Regions from separate parts of the Kitasatospora sp. YST-16 genome, predicted to be linked through region 4. Evidence: riboswitches for the same ligand, from Rfam matches in the RefSeq annotation. Region 4 holds a riboswitch; each other region holds the start of a gene.
What was found. Region 4 has a riboswitch for cobalamin ahead of metE (5-methyltetrahydropteroyltriglutamate--homocysteine S-methyltransferase). Riboswitches for the same ligand answer to the same signal wherever they lie in the genome.

Region 1 (4,964 bases), 560 kb from region 4:
CAGGTCGTCGGCCATCGCGCCGGCGTAGTCGCCGCCGAGCATCGCCTCGTGCTTGAAGGCGAGGTGCACCACGCCGTCGGCGGCCGCGGCGGCGTCCCGCAGGCCGTCGAGGTCGTCGAGGTCGCCGCGCCGGACGTCCGCGCCGAGGGCGGTGAGGGCGGCGGCGGAGGCGTCGGAGCGGGCCAGGCCGGTGACCCGGTGGCCGGCGGCGAGCAGGTCGGGGACGAGGGCGGAGCCGAGGTGGCCGCTGGCTCCGGTGACGAAGACGTGCATGGGTGGACCTCCGGAGATCCGAAGTGATGAGACCTTGTCCCATCACCATAGCCCGCAGAGCCCGATGATGCGACCAAGTCCCGTCACGTAGAATCCGGGCATGGCCAGATGGGACCCGAACGCGCGCGAACGGCTGGAGCGCGCGGCGCTCGAACTCTTCGTCCAGCAGGGCTACGACCGCACCACCGTCGCCGAGATCGCCGAGCGCGCCGGCCTGGCCAAGAGCACCTTCTTCCGGCACTTCGCCGACAAGCGCGAGGTGCTCTCCGGCGGCGACGCCTTGGTCCGCCTGCTCACCGACGCGGTCGCCGCCACCCCGCCCGGGGCGGGCCCGCGGCAGGCCGTCGAGGCCGCGCTGGCCGCCGCCGGGGAGCGCGCCTTCACCGCCGAGCGCCACGGGGCCGTCCGCGAGCGCCAGCAGGTGGTCGCCGCCAACCCCGAGCTGACCGAGCGCGAGCTGCTCAAGCGCGAGGCCCTCGCCACCGCCCTCACCGCCGCCCTGCGCGAGCGCGGCACCCCCGACCCGGCCGCCGGCCTCACCGCCGAGCTCGCCCTGCTCGCCCTGCGCACCGCCCTCGCCGCCTGGACCGCCCGCCCCGGCCAGGACTTCACCGCCCTGGCGCTGGCCGAGCTGGCCGCCCTGTGCGAAGCCGCCACCGCCCTCTGAGGCGGCGGCCCGGGCTGTCCGAGCGGCCTGGGAGAATGGACTCCTCGCCACCACCACGACCGAGGAGTTGACCGCCGGTGCCCGAGGGGCATGTGATCCACCGCCTGGCCAGGGAGAACGACGAGCTGTTCGGAGGGCGCCCGGTGCGGGTGTCCAGCCCGCAGGGGCGCTTCGCGGAGGGGGCCGCGCTGATCGACGGGCGGGTGCTGGACGAGGCGGAGGCGCACGGCAAGCACCTGTTCCTGGGCTTCGGCGAGCACTGGCTGCACGTGCACCTGGGGCTGTACGGGAAGTACGACTTCGGGGCGGGCGAGGCCCCGGCGCCGGTCGGCCAGGTCCGGCTGCGGATGGTGAACGACAGCGGCTACGCCGACCTGCGCGGCCCGACCGCCTGCGAGCTGCTCACCCCCGCCGAGAAGGCGGCCGTCCACCGCCGCCTGGGCCCCGACCCGCTGCGCCCCGGCGAGGCGGGCGACGCGGCCTGGCAGCGGATCTCCCGCAGCGGCAGCACGGTCGCCGCGCTGCTGATGGACCAGAAGGTGCTGGCCGGCGTCGGCAACGTGTACCGCGCCGAGGTGCTGTTCCGGCTCGGCATCAGCCCGCACCGCCCCGGCCGCGAGCTGTCCCGCGCCGAGTGGGACGCGATCTGGACGGACCTGGTGGCCCTGATGCGCGACGGCGTGGCCGCCGGCCGGATCGACACCGTCCGCCCCGAGCACACCCCGGAGGCGATGGGCCGCCCGCCGCGGGTGGACGACCACGGCGGCGAGGTGTACGTCTACCGGCGGCACGACCAGCCCTGCCTGGTCTGCGAAACCCCGGTCCGCACCGAGGAGTTGGCGGCCCGGAACCTGTTCTGGTGCCCGCGCTGCCAGCAGTCCTGACGCCCCGTCACCACGGCAAGCCTTGACGCAAGGTTGACCCGGTCTTGGGCGAGGCCCCGGAACGGCGCTCCTATTGTCGGGGCCATGCCCGCTCTCCCGTTCCAGGGGCCGCGTCCCACCCCGGCGCTCCCGGTCCTGCCGTACCGCAAGCCCACCCGGGGCCGTGACTACTGGGTGCTGGACGACGTCCTCCCGGACCCGGACGCGGTGCGCGCCCGGCACCTGGCGCGCACCGACTGGGACGAGGGCTACCCGCACCGGCCGGAGTCCTGGCCGGGCCTGCGGGCGATGCCCGGGCTGGAGCCGGAGGAGCTGGCGCAGGTCGAGAAGCTGGTCCGGGAGGCCACCGGCGCGGAGCGGATCTGGGCGCTGGGCGAGGCCGAGGGCGGCACCTTCAACCACAACTGCGTGCAGGTGGTGGGCGCGGGGGAGTGCGAGCCGCGCCCGCACACCGACTCGCGCTCGCTGTGCCGCTACGCCGCCGTGCTCTACCTCAACCCGACCGTCCCCAAGCGCTGCGGCACCAGCTTCTACCGGCAGAGCCTGCCCGGCGGCCGGCTCGGCGGCAACAGCGTGGTCGCCCCGCACAACAACCTGGTGGACGCCCTCGGCACCCGCTTCGTCCCGCCGGACTCCTTCACCGAGGACCTGGCCGTCCCGCACCGCTACAACCGGCTGCTGCTCTACACCGCCAACCTGATCCACACCGCGACCGAGTACCACGGGGCGACGCTGGCGGAGAAGCGGATGACCTGCGTCTTCTTCTGGATGGCCTGACCCTCCGTCAGCGCGGCCCTGACCAGGCGTGATCTACGCCACCGGACCGGACGCGCCCTTGCCGCCGCACCCGCGCCGGGCCTACGGTGGGCGGGCCGTGGTGTTCGGGAAGCCGGTGCACTGCGACCGTCACGAGAGTGTTCGGTCGCAGGAGTCCGGAGCGGCCCTCGCCACTGTGATCGGGGAGTCGTCGGCTCCCACCCCGTGCCACTGGCCGCTCGCGGCCGGGAAGGCCGGGAGCCGGCGCGCAACACCCCGTCAGCCAGGAGACCGGCCACGGCATCTCACGAAGTGATCCACGAGGTGCTGGAGCGTGAACGCGGATGACCGCGCCCGAATCGACCCTGCCCGGGAACAATCCCGGCTCCCCCCTTCCCTCCTTCCGCTGGCGGCGCGAGGACACCCTGCGCACGGCCGGGTTGATGGCGGTGATCCTGGCCATGCACGCGGTGGCGTTCGGGACGCTGCTGTTCCTGGTCGCGCCGCACCACTACGCCGTCGGCACCCAGGTGTTCGGCGTCGGCCTGGGCCTCACCGCGTACACCCTGGGCATGCGGCACGCCTTCGACGCCGACCACATCGCGGTGATCGACAACACCACCCGCAAGCTGATGGCGGACGGCCGCCGCCCGGTCTCGGTCGGGTTCTGGTTCGCCCTCGGCCACTCCTCGATGGTGGTGCTGATGGCCGCCCTGGTGGCCGGCGGCGCGGCGCTGGCGGGCACCCTGATGGACGAGGACTCCACCACCCACCGGGTGCTGGGCACCGTCGGCACCACCGCGTCCGGCGCCTTCCTCTACCTGATCGCGGCGCTCAACCTGGTCGCCCTGCTGGGCATCTGGCGGGTGTTCCGGGCGATGCGGGAGGGCCAGTACGACGAGGCCGAGCTGGAGAAGCACCTGGCGGCCCGGGGCTTCCTGGCCCGGCTGCTGAACCGGGCCACCCGCTCGATCAGCCGTCCCGGCCAGATGTTCCCGGTCGGCATGGTGCTCGGCCTGGGCTTCGACACCGCCACCGAGGTCACCCTGATGGTGATGGCGGGCTCCGGCGCGGCCTCCGGGCTGCCCTGGTACGCGGTGGTCTGCCTGCCACTGCTGTTCGCCGCCGGGATGAGCCTGTTCGACACGCTGGACGGCACGTTCATGAACTTCGCCTACCAGTGGGCGTTCTCCAACCCGGTCCGCAAGGTGTACTACAACCTGACCATCACGGGGCTGTCGATCGCGGTGGCCTTCGTGATCGGCACCATCGAGCTGGTCGCCGTGCTGCACGACAAGTTCGACCTGGCCGACCCGGTCACCGGCTGGATCGCCGGCCTCAGCCTGGACAACGTCGGCTTCGTGATCGTCGGCCTGTTCGTGGTGGTCTGGGCCGCCGCGATCGGCTACTGGCGGATCGCCAAGCGCTCCCGGACGTTCGCGCGGGCGTCCTGACGGTGCGTCAACCGGTGGCCAGGATCAGCGTCCCGGCCACCGCGAGGCCCGCGCCGAGCACCTGCACCCGCAGCAGCCGCTCCTTCAGCAGGCCGCGCGCCATCAGCGCGGTGACCACCGGGTAGAGCGAGGCCAGCACGGCCGCCACCGCCACCGACCCCAGGTAGGAGGCGGCCGCGTACAGGCCGTTCGCGGCCACGTCGGCGACCCCGACGGCGGTCAGCGCGGGCAACTCGCGCAGGCCCGCCCGCAGTTCGAGCGACTGCCGGCGGGCCTGCGCGGCCAGCATCCCGGCGCCGACCACCGCGTTGGTCAGCCGCTGCGCGCACAGCGTCAGCAGCAGCGCGCCGCCCGCCCCCGCGTGCGCGACCAGCGCCAGCACCGCGCCGAAGGCGAACGCGGCGCCCAGCGTCAGCACCAGCACCCGCCGCCCCACCGCGGGCCCGCCGCGCTGCGGGCCGCCCGCCAGCGCGACCCCGGCGACCGCCACCGCGATCCCCGACCCCTGGACGGCGCCCGGCCGTTCGCCGAGGAACAGGCCCACCCCGATCGGCACCAGCACGCCGACGGTGGCCAGCGGCGACACCACGCCCATCGGCCCGAGCGCCAGTGCCCGGTAGAACGCCAGCAGCGCGAACGGCCCGATCACGCCCGCCGGCACCGCGTACCAGAGGCCCGGCCCCGCCCCACCCGCCGGTGGCGGTCACCGCCACCGCGAGCACCGCGGCGGCGGCCGTCTGCGAGAGCACCACCACCGTCAGCGCGGGCAGCCGCCGGGTGATCGCCCCGCCCCCGTAGTCGGCGACGCCCCACAGCAGGCTGGCGAGCAGCGCGAAGGCGGCGCTCACGGGGCGGCGGAGCAGGAGGCGGACAGCATGGTGGACCTCGCAGTACAGTCGGTGGATCTGTCGATGCCGCCGCAGCATAGTT
Region 2 (4,964 bases), 4.2 Mb from region 4:
CGCTGCCGCCGGTGGCGAACTGCTCGACCAGCCTGTGGCGGGCCCGCGAGGGGCGGCTGCGCCCGGCCGGGTGGAACCGGACCGAGCACCTGTCGGCCTGAGACCGGCCCGCCGCCGCCTCGCTCCGCCCCGGCCCGCCGCCGCCACCGCCACCGCCACCGCCCTGCGGGCTGCCGCAGCGTCCCGCCCCGGCCCGCCCCGCGGGCTGCCGCGGCGCCCCGCGCTCAGGCGTCCTGGTGCTGCGGCCCGGTGACCCGGCGCGGGCCGCCGAAGGCCCGCCGGTAGGCCTGCGGGGTGGTGCCGAGCCGGCGGCCGAAGTGGTGCCGCAGGGTGGCGGCGTTGCCGAAGCCGCAGCGGGCGGCGATCGCGTCCACGCCCTCCCCGGTGGACTCCAGCAGGCGCTGCGCGAACAGCACCCGCTGGCCGGTGAGCCAGCGGTGCGGGGTGGTGCCGGTCTCCTCGCGGAAGCGGCGGGCGAAGGTGCGCGGCGACATGTGGGCGAGCCGGGCGAGCTGGTCGACGCCGGTCTCCCGGTCGAGGTGGCGACGCATCCACTCCAGCACCCCGGCCAGCGACTCGCCGCCGCCCTCGGGCACCGGGCGGTTGATGAACTGGGCCTGCCCGCCGTCCCGGTGCGGGGCGACCACCATCCGGCGGGCGATCTCCCGGGCCACCTCGGCGCCCTGCACCTTGCGGACCAGGTGCAGGCAGGCGTCGATGCCGGCGGCGGTGCCGGCCGAGGTGATCACCGGGTGGTCGTCGACGTACAGCACGCCGGGTTCGACGGTGGTCAGCGGGAAGCGCTCGGCCATCAGGTCGGCGTAGCGCCAGTGGGTGGTGCAGCGGCGGCCGTCGAGCAGGCCGGCCGCGCCGAGCAGGAAGCTGCCGGAGCAGATCGACAGCAGGTGGGCGCCGCGGTCGTGGGCGGCCCGCAGCGCCGCGCAGAGCGCCTCGGGGTAGTGGGTGCGGATGCCGGTGGCGGTGGCGATCACCAGGTCGGCCTCGGCGATCCGTTCGGGGCCGTGCGGGACGTCGACGGTGAAGCCGGCGTGGGTGCGCATCGGGCCGGGGCGGTCGCCGACCAGGGCGAAGTCGTAGACCGGCAGGCCGGACTCGCTCCGGTCCAGGCCGAACACCTCGCAGGCCACCCCGAGTTCGAAGGGGTGGATCTCTTCCAGCACGACGACGGCGACGTTGTTCAGCATCCGCATCGGGCCAGGATGGCAGTGGCAGGATTTCGTGGCAATGGTGCGTTCCTGCCACTCGTGGCGGCCCCGGCCCGCCGGGACAGTGGAGGCATGACCACCGCGCTCGCCCTGCTGGGCCTCATCGGCAGTTTCGGACTCCTCGGCGTCCTGGTCGGCCGCGACCTGGACCGCAACGGCCGGACCGGCCGCGACGCCGTGCACCGGCCGACCGGCTACCCCTTCGACCCGGACCTGGCCGATCCCCGCCGGAGGCCGTCCGGCACACTGTCCGGATGCACTCCCCGACCGTCCGCCGCGCCCTGGAGCGCGACCTCGCCGGAGCCGGGGAGGTCAGCGTCGAGGCCTTCGTCGGCGACGGCCACACCCGCCCCGACTCCCCGTACGTCGGCCTCCTGCGCGACACCGCCCGCCGCGACCGGGAGGCCGAGCTCCTGGTCGCCGTCGACGACGCGGGAGCCGTGCTCGGCTGCGTGACCTTCGCGCCCGGCGGCACCGCGTGGGCGGACGTCGCCGGGCCCGGCGAGGGCGAGATCCGGATGCTCGCGGTCGGCGCGGCGGCCCGCGGCCGCGGCGTCGGCCGGGCGCTGGTGGCGGCGGCGATCGGGCGCAGCCGGGAACTCGGACTGGCCGGGATGGCGTTCTCCACCCGGCCGTCGATGACCGCCGCGCACCGGATCTACGACGCGCTGGGCTTCGTCCGCACCCCCGGGCGGGACTGGTCGGCGGCGCCCGGAATGGACCTGTGGGTCTACACGATGCGGTTCTGAGGCGGTTCCCGGGCAGTTTCGTTGTCTACGCGCGGCGCCGCCGACGCGACACGCGCTACTACATCTGGTGCTTCCAGATCCAGCCACCACAACATGTATGCTCACTCTCGCTGTCGACGCAGGGGAACCCGGTGGAAGTCCGGGACTGCCCCGCAACGGTGAGCGGGCTGCAGCGACGCCCGCGCAGTCCGAGGACCTGCCGACGGTGTGCGACACGGCATCCCCGCAGACGCCATGCAGCACAGCTTTGCCGTCCGGTCTCGCGGGCGGACCGGGGGTGGTCTTCGGCGCGCCGGAACGCGTTCTCGTTCCTTCGTGCTGCCCTCCCCTGGCCGCGTGCGGTCCCGGACACCCGAGCCACGTCCGCCGCCGCCACAGGAGAGAGTGCGCCTTGACCGTCGCCGCCTCAGTCACCCTGCCGTCCCAGGGATCCGCCGACGCCTTCACCGATCCCGGTGCGGCGCTGCTCCGGCTGCTCACCGACCGCAGCACCGACCTCCCCCAGGTGGACCCCGGCCACGTCGCCGCCGCCGCGCTGCGCGGCCGCCACGCCGGTTCGGACTTCGCCGAGCTGCGCGGGCTGGCCGTGGAGGCCGCCGCGTCGATGATCGCCGAGGACCCGCAGTACTCGAAGCTGGCCGCCCGCCTGCTGGCGCTGGAGATCCGCGACGAGGCCGCGACCCAGCAGGTCACCTCGTTCTCCTCCTCGGTGGCCGTGGGCCACGCCGAGGGCCTGATCGGCGACGCCACCGCCGCGTTCGTCGCGCAGCACGCCGACCTGTTCGACTCGCTGGTGGACGAGGCGGGCGACGACCGCTTCGAGTACTTCGGCCTGCGCACCGTGCAGTCCCGCTACCTGCTGCGCCACCCGATCACCCGCAAGGTGGTCGAGACCCCGCAGCACTTCCTGCTCCGCGTGGCGGCGGGCCTGGCGGTCGGGACGACCGAGGAGTCGGTGCGCGAGGTCGCCGAGCTGTACACCCTGATGAGCCGGCTGGAGTACCTGACCAGCTCCCCGACGCTGTTCAACTCCGGCACCCGGCACCCGCAGATGTCCTCCTGCTACCTGCTGGACTCGCCGCTGGACAACCTGGACTCGATCTACAACCGGTACGCGCAGATCGCCCGGCTGTCCAAGCACGCCGGCGGCATCGGCCTGTCCTACTCGCGGATCCGCTCCCGCGGCTCGCTGATCCGCGGCACCAACGGCCAGTCGAACGGCATCGTGCCGTTCCTGCGCACCCTGGACTCCTCCGTGGCGGCGGTCAACCAGGGCGGCCGGCGCAAGGGCGCGGCCTGCGTGTACCTGGAGACCTGGCACGCCGACATCGAGGAGTTCCTGGAGCTCCGCGACAACACCGGCGAGGAGGCCCGCCGGACCCACAACCTGAACCTGGCGCACTGGATCCCGGACGAGTTCATGCGCCGGGTCAACGCCAACGCCGACTGGTCGCTGTTCTCCCCGGCGGACGTGCCGGAGCTGGTCGACCTGTGGGGCGCCGAGTTCGACGAGGCGTACGTGAAGGCCGAGCTGGCGGGCAAGGCCGTGCGCACCATCCCCGCGCAGACCCTGTACGCCCGGATGATGCGCACCCTGGCGCAGACCGGCAACGGCTGGATGACCTTCAAGGACGCCTCCAACCGGGCCGCCAACCAGACCGCGCTGCCGGGCCGCACGGTGCACTCCTCGAACCTGTGCACCGAGATCCTGGAGGTCACCGACGACTCGGAGACCGCGGTCTGCAACCTCGGCTCGGTCAACCTGGGCGCGCACGTCGCCCCCGGCGCCACCGCCGCCGACCTGCTGAACGCGATGGACTGGGACCGCCTGGACGCCACCGTCCGCACCGCGGTGACCTTCCTGGACCGCGTGATCGACATCAACTTCTACCCGACCACCGAGGCCGGGACGTCCAACTCCCGCTGGCGCCCGGTCGGCCTGGGCGTGATGGGCCTGCAGGACGTCTTCTTCCAGCTGCGGATCGACTTCGACTCCGCCGAGGCGGTCGCCCTCTCCACCCTGATCGCCGAGCGCATCATGCTCACCGCGTACGAGCGCTCCGCCGACCTGGCCGAGCAGTTCGGCCGGCACGAGGCGTACGGCGAGACCCGGGCCGCCCGCGGCCAGCTGCACGTCGACCACTTCGAGTCCGCGAACCCGCAGTGGGCCGAGCGCTGGGACGCCCTGCGCGCCCGGATCGCCGAGGTCGGCCTGCGCAACTCGCTGCTGCTCGCCATCGCCCCGACCGCGACCATCGCGTCCATCGCCGGCGTATACGAGTGCATCGAGCCGCAGGTCTCCAACCTGTTCAAGCGCGAGACCCTGTCCGGCGAGTTCCTCCAGGTCAACCCGTACCTGGTGCGCGAGCTCAAGGAGCTGGGCGTCTGGGACCAGACCACCCGGGACGCGCTGCGCGACGCCAACGGCTCCATCCAGGAGTTCAACTGGCTGCCGCAGGAGGTCCGTTCGCTGTACCGCACGGCGTGGGAGCTGCCGCAGCGCGCGCTGATCGACCTGGCCGCAGCCCGGCAGCCGTACATCGACCAGAGCCAGTCGCTGAACCTGTTCATGGCGGCGCCGACCATCGGCAAGCTCTCCTCGATGTACTCCTACGCCTGGAAGGTCGGGCTGAAGACCACCTACTACCTGCGCTCCCGCCCGGCGACCCGGATCGCCCAGGCCGCGTCCGGAGCCGCCCGCACCGCCGCCCCCGTCCCGGTGCAGACCCCCTCCCTCTCCCAGGCCGAGCAGGACGCCATCGCCTGCTCGCTGGAGAACCCCGAGTCCTGCGAGGCCTGCCAGTAATGAGCTCCGAAGACCAGAAGAAGATGCTGCTCGACCCGGGCTTCGAGCTGACGCTGCGTCCGATGCGCTACCCGTCGTTCTACGACCGGTACCGGGACGCGATCAAGAACACCTGGACCGTGGAGGAGGTGGACCTGCACTCCGACGTCGCCGACCTCGCCAAGCTCTCCGAGGGCGAGCGGC
Region 3 (4,964 bases), 5.0 Mb from region 4:
CCGGGTCGCCGCGATCTCCACCGTCAGCCCGAACCGGTCCAGCAGCTGCGGCCGCAGCTCGCCCTCCTCCGGGTTCATCGTCCCGACCAGCAGGAACCGGGCCGCGTGCCGCACCGACACGCCCTCGCGCTCCACGTACGAGCGCCCCATCGCGGCCGCGTCCAGCAGCAGGTCCACCAGGTGGTCCTGCAGCAGGTTCACCTCGTCGATGTACAGCACCCCGCGGTGCGCCTTCGCCAGCAGCCCCGGCTCGTACGCTTTCACGCCCTCGGCGAGGGCCCGCTCCAGGTCCAGCGAGCCGACCACCCGGTCCTCGGACACGCCGACCGGCAACTCCACCAGGAACGCGGGCCGTTCGCCCCGGTCCGCGCCCCGGTGCGGCCCGTCCGGGCACTGCGGGTCCACCGCCGCCGGGTCGCAGGCGAACCGGCAGCCCGCCACGACCCCGATCGACGGCAGCAGCCCCGCCAGGGCCCGCACCATCGTCGACTTCGCGGTCCCCTTCTCGCCCCGCACCAGCACCCCGCCCACGGCCGGCGAGACCGCGTTCAGCAGCAGCCCCAGCCGCAGGTCGTCCATGCCCACGATCGCCGTGAACGGATAACGGGCCTCGGTCACTTGGCACTTCCCCTCTCCAGCGGGGCCGGGGCCCCGGGCGGCACGAACGGCAGACCCGCCGGTGCCCCGTTCTCGATCAGCTTCCACAGCGCGTCGGTGTCGGCGTGCTCGGCCACCAGGTCGCCCAGTGCGTCGAGCTGCCGCTCGCGAGCGGCGGCGAACGAGGTGTCCGGCGCCGGGACGAAGGAGCGCCCGGCGGCCCGGGCCACCTCGGCCAGGAACGCCCGGCGGAACGCGTCGTTCTCCAGCAGCCCGTGCCAGGTGGTGCCCCACACCGAGCCGCTCCGGCAGCCGTCCAGCGCCCGCCCGGCGGCGTCCGCGACGAACACCTCGCCGCCCTCGACCGCCACCACGCCGTGGTGGATCTCGTAGCCCTCCACCGGCTCGCCCAGCGCCACCCCCGACGGCCGGGCCAGCACCTTGTCCGCGCCGAACACCACCCGGGTCGGCAGCAGCCCCAGGCCGGCCACCGGGCCGGACGACTTCGACTCCACCGCGTCGACGATCTCCCGCCCCAGCATCTGGTAGCCGCCGCACACCCCCAGCACCGGCAGCCCCGCCGCGACCCGGGCCGCCAGCGGCCCGGCCAGGCCCTGCGCGCGCAGCCAGGCCAGGTCCGCGACGGTGGCCCGGGTGCCGGGCAGCACCACCAGGTCGGCGTCCGCCAGCTCCTCGGGGCGGGTCGCCCAGCGCACCAGCACGCCCGGCTCCTGGGCCAGCGCGTCCACGTCGGTGAAGTTCGACAGCCGGGGGAAACGCACCACCGCGACCCGCAGCACCTGAGCGCCCGCCGGCCCGCCCGCCGCCGGGCGGGACGCCACCGACGCCAGGCCGAGCGAGTCCTCCGCGTCCAGCCACAGGCCCGGCAGCATCGGGAACGTCCCCAGCACCGGACGCCCCGTCAGCTGCCGCAGCATCTCCAGGCCCGGCGCCAGCAGCCGGGCGTCACCGCGGAACTTGTTGACGAACCAGCCGGCGATCAGCGCCTGGTCGTCCGGCGACAGCAGCGCCAGCGTCCCGAACATCGACGCGAACACCCCGCCGCGGTCGATGTCCCCGACCACCACGACCGGCAGCCGGGCCGCCGAAGCCAGGCCCATGTTGGCGATGTCCCGGTCCCGCAGGTTGATCTCCGCCGGGGAGCCCGCGCCCTCGCACACCACCACGTCGAAGCGCGAGCGCAGGTCCGCCAGGCACTCCAGCGCCCGCTCCAGCAGCACCGGTTTGCGCTCCCGGTAGTCCAGCGCCCCGACCTCCGCGACCGCCCGCCCCAGCAGCACCACCTGGCTGCGCCCGTCCGCGCCCGGCTTCAGCAGCACCGGGTTCATCGCCGCCTCCGGCGCCACCCCGGCGGCCTGCGCCTGCATCGCCTGCGCCCGCCCGATCTCCGCCCCGTCGACCGTCACGAACGAGTTCAGCGACATGTTCTGCGCCTTGAACGGCGCCACCCGCACCCCCTGCCGGGCCAGCCAGCGGCAGATCCCCGCCGTCACCACACTCTTCCCGGCGTCCGAGGTCGTACCGGCCACCAGCAGCGCGCCGTTCACCGGCGAACTCCTTTCGAGACGCCCCGACCGGGGCTCGCGGAACCGCACGCGGCGGACGGCGGCATGCCGAAGTCCCGTGCCATCACTGTCAGTTGCACCATCAGCCCGCACCGCGGCGGGGTCACCTGCGTCGCCGTCCGCCCAGCGCCCGCAGGGCCAGCGTGGCCGCCAGCGCGAGCGCGCCGACCCGGCGCGAGAGGCGGCAGGCCCGTTCGATGTCGGCCGGGCCGACCGGCGGCAGGCCCGCGCCCAGCACCGGCCGGTGCTCGACCCGCTCGCCGTACCGCAGGGTGCCGCCCAGCCGCACGCCCAGCGCCCCCGCGAACGCGGCCTCCGCCTGGCCCGCGTTGGGGCTCGGGTGCGCGGAGCCGTCCCGCCGCCAGACCCGCCAGGCCCGCCCGGGCGCGCCGGACGCGGCGACGGCCAGCAGCGCGGTCAGCCGCGCCCCCGGCCACCCGGCGACGTCGTCGAGCCGGGCCGCGGCCCAGCCGAAGCGCCGGTAGCGGGCCGACTTGTGCCCGACCATGGCGTCCAGCGTGTTGACGGCCCGGAACGCCAGCAGCCCCGGCACGCCTGCGACGCCGCCCCACACCAGGGCGTTGACCACCGCGTCGGCGGTGTTCTCGGCGACCGACTCGACCACCGCCCGGGCCACCTGCTGCTCGTCCAGGCCCGAGGGGTCGCGCCCGCACAGGTGCGGCAGCCGCTCGCGCGCGGCGGCCAGGTCGCCGTCCGCCAGCGAACGCCCGATCGCGGTGGCCTCCCGGGTCAGCGACGTCCCGCCCAGCACGGTGAAGGCGGCCCCGGCGGCCAGCGCCCCGGTGGCGACGGGGGAGCGCCGGGCGGCCCGGACGGCCAGCGCCGCCCCGGCCGCGACCGCGCCGACGGCGAGCGCGGTGTGCAGCGCCCCGGCCCCGCGGTGGTCGCGCCACAGGCGGCGCTCCAGCCGGGCCGCGGCGGTGCCGAACAGGGCGACGGGGTGTCCGCGCCGGGGGTCTCCGAGCCGGGCGTCCGCGAGGTATCCCGCGGCCGCGCCCACCAGGTACGGGGCAGCCCCCATGGCGTCGTGTCCTCACTCAGGGTCCGCGCCCTGGATCGACGGAACGGGGGCCAGAGTCTCCTGACTTCCGGTCACCCCCGCGCGGGGTGGTCCGGTCACAGTGGCGGGACCGCGCCGGACTCGCACCGGCTTCCTCTGCTTGCCTCCGTTTGGCCCGAAGATCCCACCACGCCCGGTTCGGGGCAGTCAACCGAGCGGGTGGAGTGGTTGGTCACATGCGGCCACCGGGGCCACCGCGGGGCAAGGTGCCAGGTCAGGGCGGGTGCACGGCGGGCCGCGGCGCGGTCGGCACGCCGTCGCCGAGAGAAGAAGCCCGGGTGAGACGGCTGGTTGTACGCGGTGTTCTGCCAGGCCACCGCCTCCCGGGACCGGACGCCGTGCACCGGCGTGGTGATCCGCCGCGCTCGCCGTCGTCCACGGCCGTCGCCCCGCAGCCGGTCTCCTCCCTCCCGTCGCCGCCGCATCCTCAACCGGCCTTGTCCCAGCGGCAGTCGAGGACCCGATCGGCGCCGCCGGCTCAGCCGTCGGCACTTCCCCCGCGCAGGGAGTGGATCATGCTCCGCAGGCTCCGGAGCGCGTCCGCCTGCTCGGCCGCGGTCATCCCGGCCAGCATCCTGACCTCCACCGAGCGGACCGCCGCGCTCGCCTTCTCCAGGCTCCGCCGCCCGCGGGGCGTGAGCCGGGCCGGCAGGGCCTTCCCGACCGGCGCCGCCGCGGGCCTGACCACGTGCCCCTCCCGTTCCAGGTGCTGGAGCAGCACGTTCATCGACTGCCGGGTCACGAACGCGCCGCGCGCCAGTTCGGAGTTCGACATGCCCGGCCGCTGGGCCAGCAGTTCGAGGCAGGAGTAGTGCGTCACGGTCATGCCGAGCGGCCGCAGCACCTCCTCCATGGCCGAGCGCAGGACGCTCGAAGCCTCCTTCAGCAGGTAGCCCAGTGAGGTGTCCAGATCGATGCCGCCGCCGCTTTGACTCATGTCAGAAGTCTGACATACGTTGATCCGTGTCAGGAATCTGACACAGAGGAGAGGAACACCGCCATGCCCGTCACCGGCCCCGACTTCATCTCGCTGCAGGTCCGCGACCTCGACGCCGCGCAGGCGTTCTACCGGCACTACCTCGGCCTGGTCCGCTCGCCGGCCGGCCCCCCGCACGCCGTCGTCTTCACCACCCGGCCGATCGCGTTCGCCCTCCGCGACCTCGTCCCCGGCACCGACCTCGACTCCGCCGCCCGGCCCGGCCTCGGCACCGCGCTCTGGTTGCACGCCACCGACGTCCAGGCCGTCCACGACGCCCTCGCCGCCGACGGCCACCCCATCGTCTCCGCACCGGTCGACGGCCCCTTCGGCCGGACCTTCACCTTCGCCGACCCCGACGGCTACCACATCACCCTCCACGACCGCGCCTGACCCGCCCGCCCCGGTCGTCGGTTCGCCCAACCGCCCCGCCCCGGCCGCGCCCCCGTTTCGTGCCATCCGCGGCTGTGGCCCGACCGCCCCCCGCGCCTAGCGTCGGCAGGCATGCGACGCAGACAGCCGCCGGCCCCCGCGCCGGTGCCGTTCTCCCCGGCCGCCGCCCGCGCCCACCGCACCGCGCTCGGCCTGACGGTCGAGCAGGTCGCGGACGGGCTGGCCGCCCACGGCGTGCGGCTGCTGCCCGGGCACGTCCTCGGCTGGGAGGACGGCCTGCTCCCGCCCACCGAGGAGCAGTTGACCGCCCTCGCCCGCACCCTGTGGTGCC
Region 4 (4,964 bases):
AGACCGTCGACGACCTGCGCGCCCGGGAGGTCGGCCGCTGAACCGCACCCCGGCCGACCGGTCCGCGGGCCCGACCGCCCCCCCCGGGTTCGGTCGGGGCGGCCGCGACGAGCGTCGCGAGCAGGACGACGGCCGACCGGAGCGGTGTCGAGTACGCCGCCCTGTCGGCCGTGCACCACGAGCGAAAGCCACCCGTGCCACCCGCGTCACCATTGTCAACGTCGGTGACACCGTCGCGCTGCACTACGGCAGCTGACGAGGTGTCAGGGGACCGCCGCAGTGCAGGTTCCAGCGCCCGGCGCGCCCGCTGAGAGAGGTGACGGTGAGCGGGGCGACGTCCAGCCGCCAGAACGCGGCGGCCGGCTCGGGCAGCGCCTCCGCCAAGGCGTGCTGCAGGGCGCGCACCCGGGCGCTGCACGCGCCGACCTGGCACCGGTTCGCGAGCAGGGACTCGGACTCCCGCTTGGGGAGCACGACCAGCACCTCCTCGCCGACCCGGATCCGCCGCGCCCCGCCTCGTCCGGCCATCGGCCGCCCCTTCGAGCGCTCCGGCCGGCCCGGGCGAGCAGGCGGTGTGCCTGCCCGCCCGGACCGGTGCCTCGTCAGTCGATCCGCCGGTTCTGCAGTTCCGCGCGCAGGGTGCGGGCGGCCGTGACCAGGCTGTCGATCGAAGCCCGGGTCTCGGGCCAGCCGCGGGTCTTCAGGCCGCAGTCCGGGTTGACCCACAGGCGCTCGGCGGGGATCGCCGCCAGTCCGGCCCGCAGCAGGCGCAGCGCCTCCTCGGGGGAGGGCACGCGCGGGGAGTGGATGTCCCACACGCCCGGGCCGACCTCGGCGAGGTAGCCCGCCTCGGCGAGCTCGCGGGCCACCTGCATGTGCGAGCGGGCGGCCTCCAGCGAGATCACGTCCGCGTCCAACTCCTCGATGGCACGCAGGATGTCGCCGAACTCGGCGTAGCACATGTGGGTGTGCACCTGGGTGTCGGCGCGCACCCCGCAGGTGGCGAGCCGGAACGCGTCGGTCGCCCAGTCCAGGTAGGCGGGCCACCCGGCGCGGCGCAGCGGCAGGGTCTCGCGCAGCGCGGGCTCGTCGACCTGGATGACGGCGGCGCCGGCGGCCTCCAGGTCGGTGACCTCGTCGCGCAGGGCGAGGGCGACCTGCCGGGCGGTGTCGGCGAGCGGCTGGTCGTCGCGGACGAACGACCAGGCCAGCATGGTGACGGGACCGGTCAGCATGCCCTTGACCGGGCGGTCGGTGAGGCCTTGCGCGTAGCGGTACCAGTCGACGGTCATCGGCTGCGGACGGGAGATGTCGCCCGCCAGCACCGGCGGCCGCACGTAGCGGGTACCGTAGGACTGCACCCAGCCGTGCCGGGTGGCGAGGTAGCCGGTGAGCTGTTCGGCGAAGTACTGCACCATGTCGTTGCGTTCGGGTTCGCCGTGCACCAGCACGTCCAGCCCGGCCCGCTCCTGGTAGGCGATCACTTCGCGGACCTCGGCCTCCATCCGCTTGCGGTAGTCGGCCGCGTCGATCCGCCTGGCGTTCAACTCGGCGCGGGCGGTGCGCAGTTCGGTGGTCTGCGGGAAGGAGCCGATGGTGGTGGTGGGCAGCGGCGGCAGCTGGAGCCGGGCGCGCTGGGCTTCGGCGCGGACGGCGTAGGGGGCGCCGCGGCGAAGGTCGGCCTCGGTGACGGCCGCGGCGCGGGCCCGGACGGCCGGGTCGCGGGTGATCGGGGAGGCGGTACGGGAGGCCAGGTCGGCGCGGTTGGCGGCGAGTTGGGCGGTGACGGCGCCGGTGCCGTCGCGCAGGGCGCGGGCCAGCAGCGCCACTTCGGCGGCCTTCTGCCGGGCGAAGGCCAGCCAGCGACCGATCTGCGGGTCCAACTCCCTTTCGGCGGCCGTGTCGAGCGGGACGTGCAGCAGCGAGCAGGAGGGGGCGACGTCCACCGTGTCGGCCAAGCCCAGCAGGGTGCCCAGGGTGGCGAGAGACTTCTCCAGGTCGTTGATCCACACGTTGCGGCCGTCGACCACGCCCGCGACCAGCCGCTTGCCGGGCAGGCCGCCGACGGCCGCCAGGTCGGTCAGGTTGCCCGCCGCCGGTCCGGTGAAGTCCAGCGCCAGGCCCTCGACCGGGGCCTTGGCCAGGGTGATCAACGCCTCGCCGAGCCGGTCGAAGTACGAGGCCACCAGCAGCTTCGGGCGGTCGGTCAGCGCACCGAGGTCCCGGTAGCTGCGGGCGGCGGCGTTCAGTTCGGCCGGGCTGCGGTCCTGCACCAGCGCGGGTTCGTCGAGCTGCACCCACTCGGCGCCCGCCGCCCGCAGGTCGGCCAGCAGCTCCGCGTACACCGGCAGCAGCCGGTCCAGCAGGGTCAGCGGCTCGAAGCCGGACGGTGCGTCGGGTGCGGGCTTGGCGAGCAGCAGGTAGGTGACCGGGCCGAGCAGCACCGGGCGCGCCCGGTAGCCCTGGCCGAGCGCCTCGCGCAGCTCGCCGACCTGCTTGGCGGAGTCGGCGGCGAAGACCGTGCCCGGCCCCAACTCGGGCACCAAGTAGTGGTAGTTGGTGTCGAACCACTTGGTCATCTCCAGCGGCGGCGCCTGCTGGGTGCCGCGCGCCATCGCGAAGTAGCCGGCCAGCGGGTCGGCCGCGTACGCGTCCCGGTGCCGGGGCGGGACGGCGCCGACGGCGACGGTGGTGTCCAGCACGTGGTCGTACAACGAGAAGTCACCGGTGGGGACTTCGGTGATCCCGGCCCCGGCCAGCTGCCGCCAGTTGGCGCAGCGCAGGTCGGCGGCGGTGGAGCGCAGCGCGTCGGCGGTGACGGTGCCCTTCCAGTAGCCCTCGATCGCCTTCTTCAGTTCCCGGTTCCCGCCCTGGCGGGGGTATCCGTGGACGGTCGCCGCGGCGACGGACGTCGTAGTCAAGGGGACTCTCCTCGCGAGCCTTGATCCTGGAACCGGTGCACAGGAGGGCGCGCGGGGGTGGCGAGACCGGGCGGAGGCCGGTGCGGCCCGCCTGGTGTCCGTGCCGACCCGCCCTCGAGGTCACCGGCTACCGGACGCGAACGGGTCGCACCCGGGCAACGGGCAGGTCTTCGGACTCGCGGGCACACCCGGGGAGTTGACGCCTCCCGGGCACCTACTGGCCGTCGCTTCCCAAGCCCTCCCGGGCCCAGTGCGTATGACGGCGGTCGTTCCCGCTCACCGCTGCGGGGCAGTCCCGGACTGGCCAGTCAAGGCGTCACCGGGTTCCCTCTTACGACGCCCCGCCTGGCGGACGGGGCGAACCAGTCGCGTCGCCAGTCTAGAACGGGCCGGACGGATTCCGGCGCGAAGTCCGGGATCCGCCCGGTCCGTGGGTCGGGCGGGAGCCGGTCAGCCGTCGGTGCGGCGCAACAGGTAGCTGTCCATGATCCAGCCCTTGCGCTCGCGCGCCTCCTCCCGCAACTCGACGATCCGGTCGGCGAGTTCGGCCAGCGGACCGGCGACCAGGATCTCGTCCCCGGTGCCCAGGTAGGCGCCGTAGTGGATGTGCACGCCCGCGGGGTCGATCTCCGCGAACGCGGCCTGCCCGTCCAGCATCACCACCGTGTCCTCCGCGCCGGGCCCGAAACCCTCGGCCGCCAGCCGCCGCCCGGTGGTGATCCGCACCGGCCGCGCGGTGCGGGTCAGCGTGGTGCGGTGCCGGGCCGCCAGCACGGAGACGCTGCTGATGCCGGGGACGACCGTGTACGCGAACTCCGTCCGCCCGCGCGCCAGGATCCGGTCCAGCACGGCACTCACGCTGTCGTACAGCGCCGGGTCGCCCCACACCAGCAGCGCACCCGTCCCGCCGTCCGGCACCTCCTCGACCACCGCCCGCTCCACCAGGTCCGCCCGCCGCTCCCGCCACTCCTCCACCGCCTGGGCGTACGCCGCCGCGGTGCGGTCCCGGGCCGGGTCGACCAGCTCGACCACCCGGTGTCCGGGGCGGCCGTGCTCGGCGATCATGTCCCGCCGCAGCCGCATCAGGTCCTGCCGCTCGGCGGGCTTGTCCAGCAGCAGGAACACGTCGGTGCGGCCGAACGCCTTGACCGCCTCCAGGGTGAGGTGGTCGGGGTCGCCCGCGCCGATGCCGATGACGAGAAGAGTGCGCATACCCGCGATTCTGCCTTCCGCCGCCGCCCGCCCCCGCACCGCGCCCGCCGCAGGGTGGATCAGGGCGCGGAGATGCCCGGCCGGGCGCCCGCGCCGAACGCCCAGCCCTCCACCTCGCCCGGCGCCGGCCCGCCCGGCCCGGCCGCCTGCAGGTCTTCAACGCCGAACGCGGCAGCCGACCGGCCTTCGAACGCGGCACCGGCTTCCTGCTGGCCCGCCTGGGCTCCCTCACCGCCCGCTCCTGGACGACCTTCCTCGGCGAGCGCCGGCTGACCCAGGGTCAGTACGCCGTCCTGGTCGCCCTGGACCGGCACGGCGACACGGTCCAGCGGCTCTTGGCCGAACTCGTCGCCATGGACGCTTGCAACATCGTGGCCGTCCTCGACCAGCTGGTGGACCGGCAGCTGGTGGAACGCCGCCCCGACACCGACGCCGGCTCCGATACCGGCTCCGGCTCCGGCTCCGGGTAGGCCGGTGGCCGAGGGCGCCGCCGGAGCCGGGGTCAGTGCTTGAGCGAGTCCGCGCCGCGGTAGCCGGACGGGACGCCCTCGATGAGGACGATGTCGGCGACCATGTGCCGGGTGCGCAGCGGCAGGATCTCCCGGTAGGCGGGCGAGTCCCACCAGGCGCGGGCCCGCGCGTAGTCGGGGAACTCGATGACGATCGTGCCGCTCTGGCCCCAACTGCCCTCCACCGTCTCGGACTTGCCGCCGTGGACGATGAACCGTCCGCCGAAGGGGTCCAGGGTGGCGTCGATGCGCTCGAGGTACTCGACGATGTCGGGGCCGAACTCCACCGAGTGGACCTGGGCCAGTGCGTAGGCGGTCATCT

Region 1: linked by a shared signal. The riboswitch ahead of OU787_RS04180 (HoxN/HupN/NixA family nickel/cobalt transporter) and the one ahead of metE (5-methyltetrahydropteroyltriglutamate--homocysteine S-methyltransferase) in region 4 are both predicted to bind cobalamin.
Region 2: linked by a shared signal. The riboswitch ahead of OU787_RS21065 (ribonucleoside-diphosphate reductase subunit alpha) and the one ahead of metE (5-methyltetrahydropteroyltriglutamate--homocysteine S-methyltransferase) in region 4 are both predicted to bind cobalamin.
Region 3: linked by a shared signal. The riboswitch ahead of OU787_RS24440 (cobalamin biosynthesis protein) and the one ahead of metE (5-methyltetrahydropteroyltriglutamate--homocysteine S-methyltransferase) in region 4 are both predicted to bind cobalamin.

What each region holds. Positions count from the first base shown of each region.
Region 1 is NZ_CP113837.1:908,714-913,677, reverse strand. It holds gene OU787_RS04200 (SDR family oxidoreductase) at 1-273, opposite strand, end outside; gene OU787_RS04195 (helix-turn-helix domain-containing protein) at 374-940, shown strand; gene OU787_RS04190 (Fpg/Nei family DNA glycosylase) at 1,018-1,824, shown strand; gene OU787_RS04185 (DUF6445 family protein) at 1,909-2,601, shown strand; cobalamin riboswitch at 2,683-2,894, shown strand; gene OU787_RS04180 (HoxN/HupN/NixA family nickel/cobalt transporter) at 2,925-4,034, shown strand; partial or broken gene OU787_RS04175 (EamA family transporter) at 4,042-4,882, opposite strand.
Region 2 is NZ_CP113837.1:4,578,701-4,583,664, reverse strand. It holds gene OU787_RS21080 (histidine phosphatase family protein) at 1-101, shown strand, start outside; gene OU787_RS21075 (helix-turn-helix domain-containing protein) at 225-1,205, opposite strand; gene OU787_RS21070 (GNAT family N-acetyltransferase) at 1,481-1,975, shown strand; cobalamin riboswitch at 2,067-2,193, shown strand; gene OU787_RS21065 (ribonucleoside-diphosphate reductase subunit alpha) at 2,367-4,781, shown strand; gene OU787_RS21060 (ribonucleotide-diphosphate reductase subunit beta) at 4,781-4,964, shown strand, end outside.
Region 3 is NZ_CP113837.1:5,385,152-5,390,115, forward strand. It holds gene OU787_RS24430 (putative cobaltochelatase) at 1-579, opposite strand, end outside; gene OU787_RS24435 (cobyric acid synthase) at 615-2,165, opposite strand; gene OU787_RS24440 (cobalamin biosynthesis protein) at 2,287-3,225, opposite strand; cobalamin riboswitch at 3,257-3,387, opposite strand; partial or broken gene OU787_RS34875 (hypothetical protein) at 3,579-3,689, opposite strand; gene OU787_RS24445 (MarR family winged helix-turn-helix transcriptional regulator) at 3,743-4,201, opposite strand; gene OU787_RS24450 (VOC family protein) at 4,265-4,633, shown strand; gene OU787_RS24455 (helix-turn-helix domain-containing protein) at 4,745-4,964, shown strand, end outside.
Region 4 is NZ_CP113837.1:346,426-351,389, reverse strand. It holds gene lysA (diaminopimelate decarboxylase) at 1-41, shown strand, start outside; gene OU787_RS01660 (hypothetical protein) at 244-528, opposite strand; gene metE (5-methyltetrahydropteroyltriglutamate--homocysteine S-methyltransferase) at 603-2,921, opposite strand; cobalamin riboswitch at 3,066-3,303, opposite strand; gene cobF (precorrin-6A synthase (deacetylating)) at 3,372-4,133, opposite strand; gene OU787_RS01645 (hypothetical protein) at 4,193-4,447, opposite strand; gene OU787_RS34510 (MarR family transcriptional regulator) at 4,340-4,603, shown strand; gene OU787_RS01635 (DUF1330 domain-containing protein) at 4,636-4,962, opposite strand.